DNA from 3 places in the Vreelandella sp. V005 genome. Region 3 is predicted to be linked to each of the others. Evidence: predicted binding sites of a transcription regulator. Region 3 holds the regulator's gene; each other region holds the start of a gene.
The links. The regulator FliA, encoded in region 3, starts transcription of late flagellar genes. The targets are predictions, from matches to a motif close to CTAAAGTTNNNNNNNNNNCNGCCGATA.
Positions count from the first base shown of each region.

Region 1 (4,328 bases), on a different contig from region 3:
GTAACCCCATAATGTAGTCGCCCACCAGCATGCCTGTGAGATTTTTGAATTGGCGCCGAAAATGACGCTCGCTCATGGCTGCCTGAGTCGCCAATGTTTCGACACGCCAGGTTTGCGAAGGGGCGGCACATATTGCATCTTGAACGCGATGCAGCCGTTCATCCACATGATTGCGGCCCTCAAGCCAGGCTCCCAGTTGAGGCTCCTGACCACTGCGACGAAGATACAGCACCATCTCGCGCGCTACCGCCAAGGCCAGTGAATGGCCACAAGCACGGGTAAGCCAGTACAGCATGGTATCAATGCCGGTTGAAATCCCTGCGCTGGTTAAATAGCGCCCGTCCTCGGTAAAGATACAATCACTTTGTACTTTTGCTTGTGGGGCTTTGGCTTGTAACTGCTCGATTAGCGCGTAGTGGGTGGTACAGCGCCGCCCCTCTAACAGGCCAGCGTCCGCCAGTAATAACGTGCCCGAGCAAACAGTCATTAGCGTATCCGCACAGTGGGCATTCGCCTTGAGCCAAGCAACACACTCTTGCTGCGCTAATGGCTCAAGGTTCAAGGCTATTGCGGTATTGGCCAGGGATCAGCAGTAAATCTTGAGTAGGAAGCTGTTCAGGTAAGGGATCAATGCCGCTAAGGGTTAGCGGCCCTAGCCACTGCATGGCCATTTTGGGGCCGATATAGCGCACCTGAACATCTATCGAAAGCCTATCTGCACACTGCAAGACCTGTAGCGGGCCAATCAAATCAAGTGGCACCTGGCCGGGCATCATCAATACCGCCACCCGCAAAGTGGTGGCTCTTGTGGATGGCGGTTGGCTATTGTGTTGCTCTTCACTCACGTGGGTTTTGCCATTCGTTGATCATGTCTTGTGTGCTGATAATACGCGCAAAGCGGTCTTCAAGTACCAGTTCGGTGCGCGTCTTAATATCATCTGCTGACCAGGTGATGCCGTGGCGTGTCATGGGAAACGTTAGGGTAGCATCGCTGATAAAGTCGACGCTAAACCCTAAATCCGACGCCACGCGTGCGGTGGTTTCGCAGCATTGCTCGGTACGAATACCGCTAATCGCCAGCCGTTCAATGCCTCGTTCCTGTAACCAGCTTTCTAGTGAGGTATCGCTGAACGCGTTATGCGCACGTTTATGGAAGGTCTCCGCTACTTCATCGTTAAAGTCATCAAGCGGACGAATGAGGCCACCATCAGGGTCGAAAGCCCCTTGGCTGCCAGGTGCTTCATGCAGAATTCGCACAACCGGTATATCGTTGGACTGGGCTGCGTTTAGCACCGCACGCTGCTTGGGGCGCCACGCCTGAGCCAGTGACTCTACCCAGTAATCACGGGCTGGAAAGGAGGCTTGAACATCAATTAATAACAATGCGGTTTTAGGCTGGTTCATGGCTAATCTCATTGTGTTGAAGTGAGGTTACAGATTAGCTATTACGCATTCTGCCAACGACGCGTTGACCGGTCATAAAGGGGGCAATTTCGGCCATGTGTGGCCAATGTATTCTAGGCTTTGTCTGAAAAGTCGGAGAGCGAAGGCCAGACAAGGCAAAAATCGGCGAAAAGACGGAGTTTACGTGTTGTAAATGAGTACTTTGATCGGACTCGCGCACGAGCCGATTTTTAACGCCGTATGGTCGAGCGCAGCCAGTTTTCAGACAGAGCCTAACGGGCAGCACGGCGGAGGGTGATTTGCATGAGCAAGTAGGGTTTATTTCTTCACACAGACAAAAATAGCGTTTCCTGAGGTGTTATCCCATGGAATGATTGTCTCGTAGTTATGTTCAAACACATGAACCTCGAAGTAAGGCGTCAGTAGGGTGTTTAGTTTTGCAAAGCTCACCGCTACCATGGGGTGTTCGTCGCTCCATAGCTGTGTTCCTTCCGCGTTGGCTTTTTCAATGCTTAGCCTAAGCGACTGCTTTTCACCCTGCCCACTGTAGTGCCAGCCCGAGCGGAACGTGAATGTATCGTCTGCTTGTTTGGCGCTGTGTTTAACCGATAAGCCGTTATCGATTTTGTCTTTATCAACCGCGTTAAAACAGAAAATTCCGCCAGACTTGAGCGCGCGATGCGCGCTTGACATACACCCATCTAGCTTCTCAATCCCGTCGCTGTAATGAATCGAGTATAAAAAACAGGTGATTAAATCCAGCGGCTCGCTGACTTCAAAGCTGCTCATATCCTGCAACGAAAAGTGTGCCTCTGGGCAGCGCGTCGCGGCGATATCCAGCATCGGCTGGTTGATATCCAGCCCGGCACTGGCGTAGCCAAAATCAATAAAGTGGCGCACGTGGGGGCCGGTACCGCAGGCGAGATCCAAATGAGTGGTGCCGTCGTTACCGAAAAGCTGATGAAAACGACGAATGGCGTTGCTTTGCGCTTGATAGTCGATATCGACACACATCAAGTCGTAGTAGCCTGAAAGGTCGGTATAGAGTGCGTTGACGGACATAGTTGCCTAAAGGTGGGGCTGGAGAGATTGGGTGGCGCATAGTAAACGAGCGGCATAAGTTTGAGAAGCGTTGGCCATGGGCAGGATTAACGCTAAAGAAAAAGCGCGCGCGTCCGATAATTAATTAAGACGCACGAATGCCTTGAACTGCCTAAGAGTTAGCCATGCCAAAATTAATGCCGCTTATTGCTGCTATCCTGCTGTACTTTTTCTCTGCTAGCGCGCATTCACAGACCGATGAAGCTGAAGCAGCGGTGCTGGCGTGGCTGGAAGCCATCGATAGCGGCCAGTTTGAGCAAGCTTGGGAAACCTCTTCCAGCATACTGCAGGTGCCCCTTTCCTCCAGTATGCTGGCCCGTACGGTCAATGCTGCCCGGCGTGACTTTGGAGCGGTTGAGTCGCGGCGGCGAGTCCGCGTCATTCTTGAGACGTCCATGCCTGGGGCACCTATTGGTGACTATGCGGTGTTTACGTTCCAGACCCAGTTTGAAAACAAGCCACAAATTACTGAAACCATCACGCCGCATTTAGAAGAGGGCGCTTGGCGGGTAAGCGGCTACTACATCAATTAACGCACATCCTTCAAACGTCAGCCTAAAGCCTGATAAAGCATCATGCAGGCTTTAAAGTTTTAAGCGTTAGCCAACCATCGGATGACGCCATAATTCGGTGTTTAACCGCTGAAAGTAAGACGCTCAGCGATCTTTGGCAGTTTGTGCGCTGAATACATTTTTTATTTCATGGGATATGCTTTACAGCACACTGACCTAAGAATTCAGAGACGCCATGTCCCTTATCGCCGCTACCCCTGAGCCGCCTTACTACGCAGTTATTTTTACCTCATTACGCACCGATGTAGACGATGGCTACGACGCCATGGCTGCCAGGATGGTCGAACTTGCTGCCCAGCAACCTGGGTTTTTAGGCGTCGAGTCAGCCCGTAATGAGGTCGGCGTAACGGTGTCCTATTGGTCCGACCTTGCCGCCATCAAAGCATGGAAAGCCCACGCGGAACATCTGCACGCCCAGCGTTTAGGCCACAAGCAGTGGTACCAGCACTTCAAGACCCGCATTGCTAAGGTGGAGCGAGATTACGGTATCTAGGCTTGTGTTAGCTTACCTCATTGCTATTACGCTCATTAAACAATCAGCGTCGCCAAGGCCTGCATTCCCAGCGCTAACATTAATACAAACACCCCGGCTACCAAGCTGGTGACCAAGGCGTGTCGTTTCCAGAGCACCAATACCCGATGGCCAAAGCGGTGAACGAGCCAAGCAAGGCCAAAATAACGCACACCGCGTGCCATTAACGCTGCTAGCACGAAGAGCAAAATAGGGTAGCCTGAGAGCCCTGCGGTAATCATCGCGACTTGAAACGGGATAGGCAGTATCCCGATACAGAGGATGGCAATAAAACCATACTGCTCAAAAAAAGTCTGGAACGCTTGGTAGCTGTTTTGCATCCCCATAAACTCGATAAACCAAGTGCCAATCGACTGAAAAAGCAGCATGCCCACGCCGTAGCCGACCAGCGATGCAATAAGGCAGCCTGCTGTCGTCACTGTCGCCAGTAGCCAGATACGCTGTTTATTGGCAGCCATCAACGGGATCAACACCAATTCGATCGGAATGGGTAAAATGATGGTTTCAAGAAACGAGAGGGTGCCGAGTAACCACAGCATATTTTTAGAGCCATTGATACGCTCAAACCACACTCTGGTTCGCTTGGTTGTGATGGCCATTGGTTCGCTACATTTTAGGATTAATGCGGCGATAAACAGCCGCTAGCAGGCTGTAAAGGCCAAACGCGAATAGGCCGATAGCAACAATTGCCAGCAGCCACTGGCCATAAACTTGGTTTC
Region 1 is NZ_JBQXYA010000005.1:12,690-17,017, forward strand. Features, by position in the region: gene ACUN8H_RS12635 (GlxA family transcriptional regulator) at 1-487, opposite strand, end outside; gene ACUN8H_RS12640 (hypothetical protein) at 552-845, opposite strand; gene ACUN8H_RS12645 (isochorismatase family protein) at 838-1,404, opposite strand; gene ACUN8H_RS12650 (class I SAM-dependent DNA methyltransferase) at 1,723-2,466, opposite strand; gene ACUN8H_RS12655 (DUF4019 domain-containing protein) at 2,631-3,038, shown strand; gene ACUN8H_RS12660 (antibiotic biosynthesis monooxygenase family protein) at 3,253-3,570, shown strand; gene ACUN8H_RS12665 (YqaA family protein) at 3,606-4,208, opposite strand; gene ACUN8H_RS12670 (DUF1206 domain-containing protein) at 4,216-4,328, opposite strand, start outside.
Region 1: a site for FliA is predicted at 2,559-2,585, ahead of ACUN8H_RS12655 (DUF4019 domain-containing protein). Genes of this name have one in related genera too.

Region 2 (4,328 bases), on a different contig from region 3:
TAGATGTCGTCGCCAGGTTATCAATCACCGAATCAAAGCGATTCAGCGTAGCACCCAACGTTGCGCGGTTGGTGTCCAGAGTTTTAGTAGCGTTATCTACGGAATCAATCATGCTCTGGAAGGCTTGATGAGCACCACCGCTAGCAGCGCTTACAGCAGTAGAGTCAAACGTAGAGCCTGTAAGTGCAGCATTACCAGAAGCAAGTCCTAGCCCTGCAACTGTGGCATTAACGGTCTTCACGGTAATAACATCTTCAGCGTCAGTATTAGAGCCAACTTGAATGCTTAAGCTACTGCCAGCGCCAGAATCCAGATTCAACAAATTAGTGCCGTTAAAGTTATTGCTGCCAGCAACGCGATCAATTTCAGCCAAACGCTCATTGATTTCGGTTTCAATCGCTGCGCGATCATCTGCAGTGTTGGTGTCGTTGGCGCCCTGTACCGCTAGCTCACGAATACGCTGCAGGTTGTCGTTAACTTGGTCAAGGCCGCCTTCCATGGTCTGCACCAAAGAGATACCGTCACTAGCGTTACGACTAGCCTGATCCATGCCTTTAATCTGGGCCGTCATTTTGTTGGCAATGGCTTGACCAGCCGCATCGTCAGAGGCGCTGTTAATGCGTAGGCCAGAAGACAGACGCTCTTGCGCCTTAGCCAGCATGTCCTGAGATTTGGACAAGTTGTTCTGGCCGATCAAAGCAGTAATGTTAGTATTGATAACAGACATGTGAGTATCCTCGAAATTTAATTGGCCTGATGGCCTGCTTTGCGGCACATGCGTTGCCGTTATTATAATTAACGGCAAGCCAACCAATTTCTTGAGAAGAAAACCGCTTTTTTTATGTAAACTACTGTAACTTTCTAGCTACTTTTTTGCATCGCGTTAAGTATGCAGAGGACAATAGCCATTAAAGGTTTTGAATATACTCGCCTCCCTACGCAACGCTTGAATGTGGTGCGCCCTGCGCAACCTTTTCACAGCAACGCTCTTAAATGCAAAAAGACGGGGCCTAATGGCCCCGTCATCACTTCTTTTAAAACACTACCGAGATATTAGCCCAGCAGAGAGAGTACAGACTGCGGCGTTTGGTTAGCCTGTGCCAGCATGGAAGTACCGGCCTGCTGGAGAATATTAGCACGCGTCATATTGGACACTTCCACCGCGTAATCGGCATCTTCGATGCGCGAACGGGCCTCAGAAAGATTCGTAGAGGTTGTCGATAGGTTGTCGATTACCGAATCAAAGCGGTTCAGAGTCGCACCAAGAGTTGCGCGATTGGTATCCAACGTTTTAGTTGCGTCATCTACGGAGTTGATCAGGTTCTGGAATTCCTGATGTGTAGCGCCGCCTGATACATCTGCAACCACAAACTTACTATCAGCACCTACGGCCGCCGCTGTGCTACCAGACACAGTCGATGTTGTTTCAAGACCGAGACCAGTAACAGTGGCATTAATAGTATCAACTTCAATAACGTCATTGGTTGAGGTGTTGGAGCCAACCTGGATATTCAAAGTGGTTCCACCGCTGCTCAGCAGGTTAGTACCATTGAAGTTATTGCTACTAGCGACCCGGTCGATTTCTGCCAAACGCTCGTTAATCTCGGTAGTAATAGCGGCACGGTCGTCTTTGGTGTTGGTATCGTTGGCACCCTGTACCGCTAGCTCACGAATGCGCTGAAGGTTGTCATTTACTTGGTCAAGGCCGCCTTCCATAGTCTGTACTAGAGAGATACCGTCGCTGGCGTTACGGCTAGCCTGGTCCATGCCTTTAATTTGTGCCGACATTTTGTTGGCAATCGCTTGGCCAGCCGCATCGTCAGAGGCGCTGTTAATACGCAGACCAGAAGACAAACGTTCTTGCGCCTGAGCCAGCATGCCTTGAGACTTAGACAGGTTATTCTGGCCGATCAGGGCAGTAATGTTAGTGTTGATTACAGACATATGAGTGCTCCTCGAAATGTAACTGGCCTGGTGGCCTGTTTTGCGGCACTTGCGTTGCCGTTATTATAATTAACGGCAGGCCCACCAAGTTCTTTAGATAAAAACGCTCTTTTTTCTAAAAAATACTGTAAATAAATTAGTTACTCTTCTGCATAGAACCCAGCATATCGAATTGCTGAGAGAGGTAGCTGCTCATAGAGTTCATTTGCGCAATCAGGCCATCTAGCCCAGCAAACTGCTTACGGTAGCGTTCAGTACTCCGCTCAATACTCGCCTCCATACGAAGTTTGCGCTGATCCAGGCTATCAACCCGCTGCTCGGCGCTATTGACCGAACTTTGAATAATGCCGTCCTCTGCAGTGATCGCCTCAAGCGTTGCACTTAACCGCCCTGCGAAACCACCCTCTTCCGTTTCACCCGCAAAAAAGGCGGATAGCCCTTCAGGATTATTGGCGACTGCCTCATCCAACTTAGTTTCATCGACTTTTAAACGGCCGCGCTCATCAATGGCAATACCCAGCTGAGAAAGCCGTGAAATATCACCTGTACCAAGGTTATCGGTGATATCTCGGCGCAGACGATCTTCAATAGTGCGAACGGTGCGATCACCCACCAACTCGCCGGAGGTCTCGCCTTCACCGTTGTATGCGGTCATACGCTCAACGGTAGATTTCATTTCGTTGTAATTACTGACAAACGAATCAATCGCCTCTCGCAGTGACGCTTCATCACGCTCAATAACTAGGGTGACAGGGTTTGCAGAGGCCTCTGTAAGATCAAGCGTAACGCCCTGAATAGCCTCTTCAACGCGATTGGTTTTACTGGTAATGGCGATGCCATTAACATTTAATTCAGCATCCTGGCCTGCACGCACCGTGGCCGCGTCCATGGTTAGTGACGCTAGTCCAGAGAAACCGGTAAGCGAAGCGTCCTCTCCCGTCTCTTTGGAAGTCAGCGCTAAGCGGTACCCCGTGCCGTCGTTAACAAGGGAAGCCGTGACACCTGCTTCTTTATCCGCATTGATCTGGTCGCGGACGTCAGCAAGGGTACTGCCTGCGGCAATAGTGACGTCATAGCTTGTTTGTGTTGTGCCAGCACCAAAGTTAAGCGTCAGTGCCGTATCCGTTCCGGTTAGCTCTTGATCGAGCGCCACGCTATTAGAAGCAGCGCTGCCCGCGCGAGCCAGCTGCGTAACGGTAATTTCATAACGCCCCGCATTAGCGGTTTCGCCTGCAGTGGCCAACACGCCGTCGCCGGTTACCGTGCTTTTTTGCTGCATGAAAGAAGAGGGATCATTCAGCTTGGCAATAGAGGTTTGCACCCGATCCATTGCTGATTCAAGGCGCCCATAGGCAGAAATTTTGGTTTTCTGCGCACTCTGCTGCTCTAAAAGAGGGACAAGCTTTTGGCGTTCGGCCGCTTTAAGCTGATCCACCAAACCAGCAAGATCCAATCCAGAACCTACACCCAGTGCGGTAATTGAGGCCATTTGGTTCATTCCTTAAAAGTAGTAGAGATACGCGTCTAGGTTATTTATCGGCTACGGGCGAATAAACTTTAGCGGTGGTGTTTATTAAAGCTGTTCTAAGCCATTGCAAAAAAAAGCCCAGCACAGAGTGCTGGGCTTGGGGCATGCCATCAATCGGGAGTATTGATCGATTTAGCCTTGGTTTTGCTGGCCCAGCACTGCGAACTGCTGGGTAAGATAGGCGCTGGTTTGATTCATTTGTGCCACCATACCGTCCATTGCTTGAAACTGCGTGCGATAACGCTCTACGGTTTGTTCAATACGGCTTTCAGTCGTGGCAAAACGGTCTCCTAGGGAAGCAACGCGACTTTCTGATGAGCTAACTGCGCTTTCGAGACGTCCCCCCGCTCCAACAAGACTCTCAATTGCCGAGACCATTTGGCCTGCCATGCCGCCCTCTTCACTGTTCCCGGCGAAAAAATTAGCGAGCTGATCCGGCTGAGTAGCAATGATGTTATCCAACTGGTTTTCATCAATGGCAAGCGTGCCATCCACTTGCAGTGAGATACCTATATCGGATAGCGCGTTAAAACCCTCTCCCCCGACAGTGCTACTGATGGTTTGACGAAGAGTCATCTCGACAGCGCGGGTCGTCGCATCTGCGTTAAGCCCCGCCGCCTGGCCCGTTTCAGGGTCAAAAGCAGTCAAACTGGTAAGGGTCTCTTTAAGCGTGTTGAAGTCGTCAACAAATGCCGTGACCTTCTCGCGCATCGCCTCGTTATCCTGCTCGACAGTTACCGTACTCGCCGCGCCCGCTTCAGATAAGTTTAAGGTAACGCCCTGAATAGCACCTTCCACTTGATTGGTGGCACTAACGATATCGATTCCATTGACGTTAAACGCCGCATCCTGGCCC
Region 2 is NZ_JBQXYA010000003.1:11,994-16,321, forward strand. Features, by position in the region: gene ACUN8H_RS08665 (flagellin N-terminal helical domain-containing protein) at 1-727, opposite strand, end outside; gene ACUN8H_RS08670 (flagellin N-terminal helical domain-containing protein) at 1,054-1,944, opposite strand; gene fliD (flagellar filament capping protein FliD) at 2,081-3,433, opposite strand; gene fliD (flagellar filament capping protein FliD) at 3,605-4,328, opposite strand, start outside.
Region 2: a site for FliA is predicted at 2,015-2,041, ahead of ACUN8H_RS08670 (flagellin N-terminal helical domain-containing protein). Genes of this name have one in related genera too.

Region 3 (4,328 bases):
TCGAAATGACACACGGTGACACGATCATGACCGGTAAGCTGTTGAATAGTATTCACTAAGTAGTCGAGCAGTTCTTCCTGATGCGTCGCTTCGGCCAAGTGCATCAACCGCTCATTCACGGTGCCCAGCAGGCGACGTTTACCAAGCGGATTTAACGGCTCAATCTCAACAATGACCTGCTCATTGGCGCGGTAGGCATGAAGTTGAAAACGCACACTGCTGTGTTTAGCGCGAATAAACGCCAACGGGCCGGGGAGCCGCTGCTGCCCCTGGAGCTCACGCCGCACGCGCTGGCTCAGGCGCTTTCCCAACACACAGGCAAGGCTAAGCTCACCATTACTGGGGCATTCAATACCCGTCAGGCGGGTTAAGTTCGTGCTCGCCGATTGAACGCGCCGACAGTCAGCATCGACGACCAGCAGGGCACCAAACGACTGCAATAGCGGGTGATACTTGGACACGGTGGTGGCCTCGACAGTCTATTCACCCTTTAAGCGGCTGCCGCAGCAACAGCTCTACGCGTCGGTTGGCCGCACGACCATCCGCGGTTGCGTTCGGTTCCATGGGTTGGGTGTCAGCATAGCCGACGGCCCGCATACGAGAAATATTGAAACCTTGGCGCTCTAAATGCCGCACAACGGCAATCGCCCGCGCAGACGAGAGTTCCCAGTTGGAGGGGAAGCGTGCTGTCGCAATAGGCACGCTGTCGGTATGGCCTTCCACCGAAATCTGGCCGTCAAAACGAGCCAAAACATCCATCAGACTTTCAATCACGCCACGTCCCTGAGGTGTCAGTACGGCTTGGCCGCTGGGAAATAACAGGCTGGTATCAATCCGCAGCGTAACCCCTTCGCGCCCTTGCGACACGCTCACGCCGGGAATATCAAGCCCGGCATACTCGGGTTGCAGCCCATCGTGGCGAGGCTGTATGCCAGTGGCGAGGGAAGCTAGTGGTAGCGATGATACCGCGCTAGCCGAACGCATGAAAGCAGTATCAGCGCCCTCTCCGCCACCTGGCGGTGAGAGTGAAAGCAGTAGTACGAAGAGGGTAATGAGCAGCGTTAATACATCGAGATAGCTGGTTAACCACCCCTCATCCCCCTCGCCAGCCGTGACCGGGATTTCCAGCGCATGGCGTGTATCACGGTCTAACATGGTGGCTATCTCATCGCCGAACTAACCGACGTGTCAGGGCGTGGTTTAACGCTGTTATCACGAATCTCATCGTGGTAATTAGCCACAAACGAATGAAGGGTCTCTTCAATAAACGACGGCAGGCGGCGCTTAGTGATCAGTGAAATACCTTCTAGCACCATATTCATGGTTATCAGCCGCTCTTCGGTGCGGCGTTCAAGTTTCACTGCAATCGGTTTGAAAACGAGGTTGGCGAGTAAAATACCGTAGAACGTCGTCAGCAGCGCCACCGCCATGCGAGGGCCAATGACCTGCAGATCGCCTGCGTCCATGACTTCCAGCATATTGACTAGGCCGACCAGGGTACCGATCATGCCAAACGCAGGGGCATAGGTAGCCATGGTGCGAAATATTTGCGCCTCGGCATGCTCACGCGCTTTTAAGCGGGCAATTCGCCAGCGCAGCATGTCGAAAATTTCGTCCTCTTTGGTATTGGCAATTACTAGTTGGATACCGGTGCGTAAAAAGGGGTTGCGCGTATGCTCCAGCTCGCGCTCGACCGCACGCACATCGCCTTTAAACCATAGCCGCGACATGTCGACCAGCTCGCGGATATCGTCGCGCATATAAGTATTTTCGCGCCGGAACACCAACCCCACCAACCGCACTACACGCACTACTTCTTTCAGCGGGTAGCTAATAAACGTCGCCGCTAACGTCCCGGTCACTACGATGGCCAATCCCGGTAAATTGATAAAGCTTGCAGGGGACTCTGCGGTAAAAAAAAGCACACTTACCAACAGCAGTATGCTGGCAAATATGCCTATCAGCGTCGAAGGATTCATCCACGGCTCCTTGCCGGTCACAAGTGAGTTAACAGGCGGTGTTACGCCGAGTCGTGTAAGCGTGCGCGTAGACGACTGACGGCTTGACTGTGCAGTTGAGAAACGCGGGACTCCGTCACGCCCAACACAGCCCCGACTTCCTTGAGGTTGAGCTCTTCCTGGTAATACAGCGCCATGAGGAGTTTTTCACGTTCTGGCAGCGCTTCAATCGCGTCAATCAGCGTTTGCCGCTGCTGGCCGTCCAGCAGTTGTTCAAACGGTGAGTTGCTCGGTTCATTGTTGACCGGCTCACCACCATCGGCGACTAGCTCCTCAAACGGCAGCAGTTGACCACTGTTGGTATCGTTTAGGAGTTGCTGATACTCATTCAGTGGCATCTCAAGGTGATGGGCGATTTCGCTCTCTTCTGGTGCTCGACCCAGCTGTTGCTCTAACTGGCGAACGGCACTGTCCACTGCTCGCGCCGAACGGCGCACGCTGCGGGGCAGCCAATCGCGGGTGCGCAATTCATCCATCATCGCACCACGAATTCGTTGACTGGCAAACGTCGCAAAGGTCGCCCCCTGAGTAGCATCGAAGCGTCCGAGCGCCTCAAGCAGCCCGACCATCCCGGCTTGAATAAGATCGTCGAGCTCAATGCTGGCTGGCAAACGGACCTGAAGCGTCAAGGCCTGGCGTCGCACCAGTGGCATGTATTGCGTCAACAGCTCATTCTGTTTGATCCTGCCTTGTGCTGTGTACATCCTCTCGCCTCGCGGCTATACAGCCTTCACTGATAATTCACAATCATTTGCAGTCCCTGCACTCGAACCGGCCGCTGGCCTGGACGTAAGGCGAAGCGAAAATGCAACGGCGCTTCTGCCCTTTGACCGGCCAATGCGATGGTAGAACCCCGCATACCTGTTAGCGCAACACACTGCTCAGGATGGCACAACCAAGCGTTTAATAGCGCATTGGGAGGATAGTGGAACTGCCACTGAATACGGCCGAGTTGCCCTAAACGAAGATTTGCCGAGGCCGGTGGAGAGGTCTCCTGGCTAGCGCTTGCCCGGTCACTCATCGCCACCATTAGCCCAGGGAGCTGGGCGCTCCAGCTTCCGTTCGCCGCTTGGGCACTCTGCGTCATTCCTGACAGCCATAACCCTGTTAACAGTAACGCACTCAGCGACACTGCCTTTCTCAATGGCCAGCTTAGCATGCTTGTTCTCCTTGGCGGAGTCCACTCATCGTGCAAGTACCAGTAGCTCCATATTTAAGTAGTAATCAGCGGCGCCACGCAAGTTATCGAGCAATCCCTGGCGCGGCAAGTGCGGCTCGTGAAGCGCCAATAAACGACGCGGCCCGCCTCGTTCATGAAGCTCAAGCAACGTACGGTACATCGCAGCAAAAGCCTCGGCATCGCTACTGATCCACAGCGCCCAGCGGCTGTATTGATTGCGTAACTGAGCAAAATCAGCCGTGCCTGCCATCACGATGTGGATGTCCCAATCTTCTGGTTCACCGGCCCAACTGCGGCCTAATGTCGACCACTGGCCTAGCCGTGCTTTGACCTTATTGACCTGGGCGGCGCCACCACTCGGTAGGCCAACCACTACTAATGGCGTCTTAGTCTTCGGCTTGGGCGACGCTGGCGTCTCTGTTTCATCTATCCCTGCTTCGTCTATTGTGCTGGCCATCGGCACTAACAACGACGCACTTTGTTCTTTTACTGGCACATGCTCGGCAACCGCGATATCCATTGCCCCGTCAGCCTGCTGCTGTTGGCGCTGCAGGCTCGCCCACTTGCGCAGCCCTGAGGCTTGGTCTTGATCGCTCACACCACGCCCTCTCGACTGACACTACCTAGTTGGCGAATCGCATCTCGGGCCATAAACGCGTAAACCAGCGCATCGAGCATGCCGGTATCGCGACGCCGACGGCTGGTGCCCGACAAATTGAGCACGTCACCACGCAGTGTTTGTGCCTCTTCATCCTCAGCAACATCCAGATGCCCGGCGACGGCGGCTAGGCCGCTAGCCATGAGCAGGCGTACCTCGGCATTAACCTCACCGCTGTCAGCCTCTTTTAGCTGCTGCCATGCGCGGCGCGTCAAGGTGGCCAGCCCATCGCTTTGGAGTTGTGTCAGCAGTAACGAAAGTACCTCTGTTCCCAGCCGGGCAGGCGTCAGCCAATAGCGACGCGCGACTACTTTCGCGCTTTCCGGGTCACGTACTTCTCCATACCAGGCGAGTAGAGCTAGACCGGTAGCGTCATCTACTTCGGCATGGGCCGTCCAGAGCTGCATGGACTGCCCTCGAAAGCGTACGCCCACATGGTGAGTTAGCACACTGTCATTAAATAACTGACGAA
Region 3 is NZ_JBQXYA010000004.1:49,068-53,395, reverse strand. Features, by position in the region: gene ACUN8H_RS11325 (diguanylate cyclase) at 1-461, opposite strand, end outside; gene ACUN8H_RS11320 (OmpA/MotB family protein) at 484-1,155, opposite strand; gene ACUN8H_RS11315 (motility protein A) at 1,161-1,979, opposite strand; gene ACUN8H_RS11310 (RNA polymerase sigma factor FliA) at 2,021-2,722, opposite strand; gene ACUN8H_RS11305 (flagellar protein FlhE) at 2,749-3,177, opposite strand; gene ACUN8H_RS11300 (hypothetical protein) at 3,203-3,796, opposite strand; gene flhF (flagellar biosynthesis protein FlhF) at 3,793-4,328, opposite strand, start outside.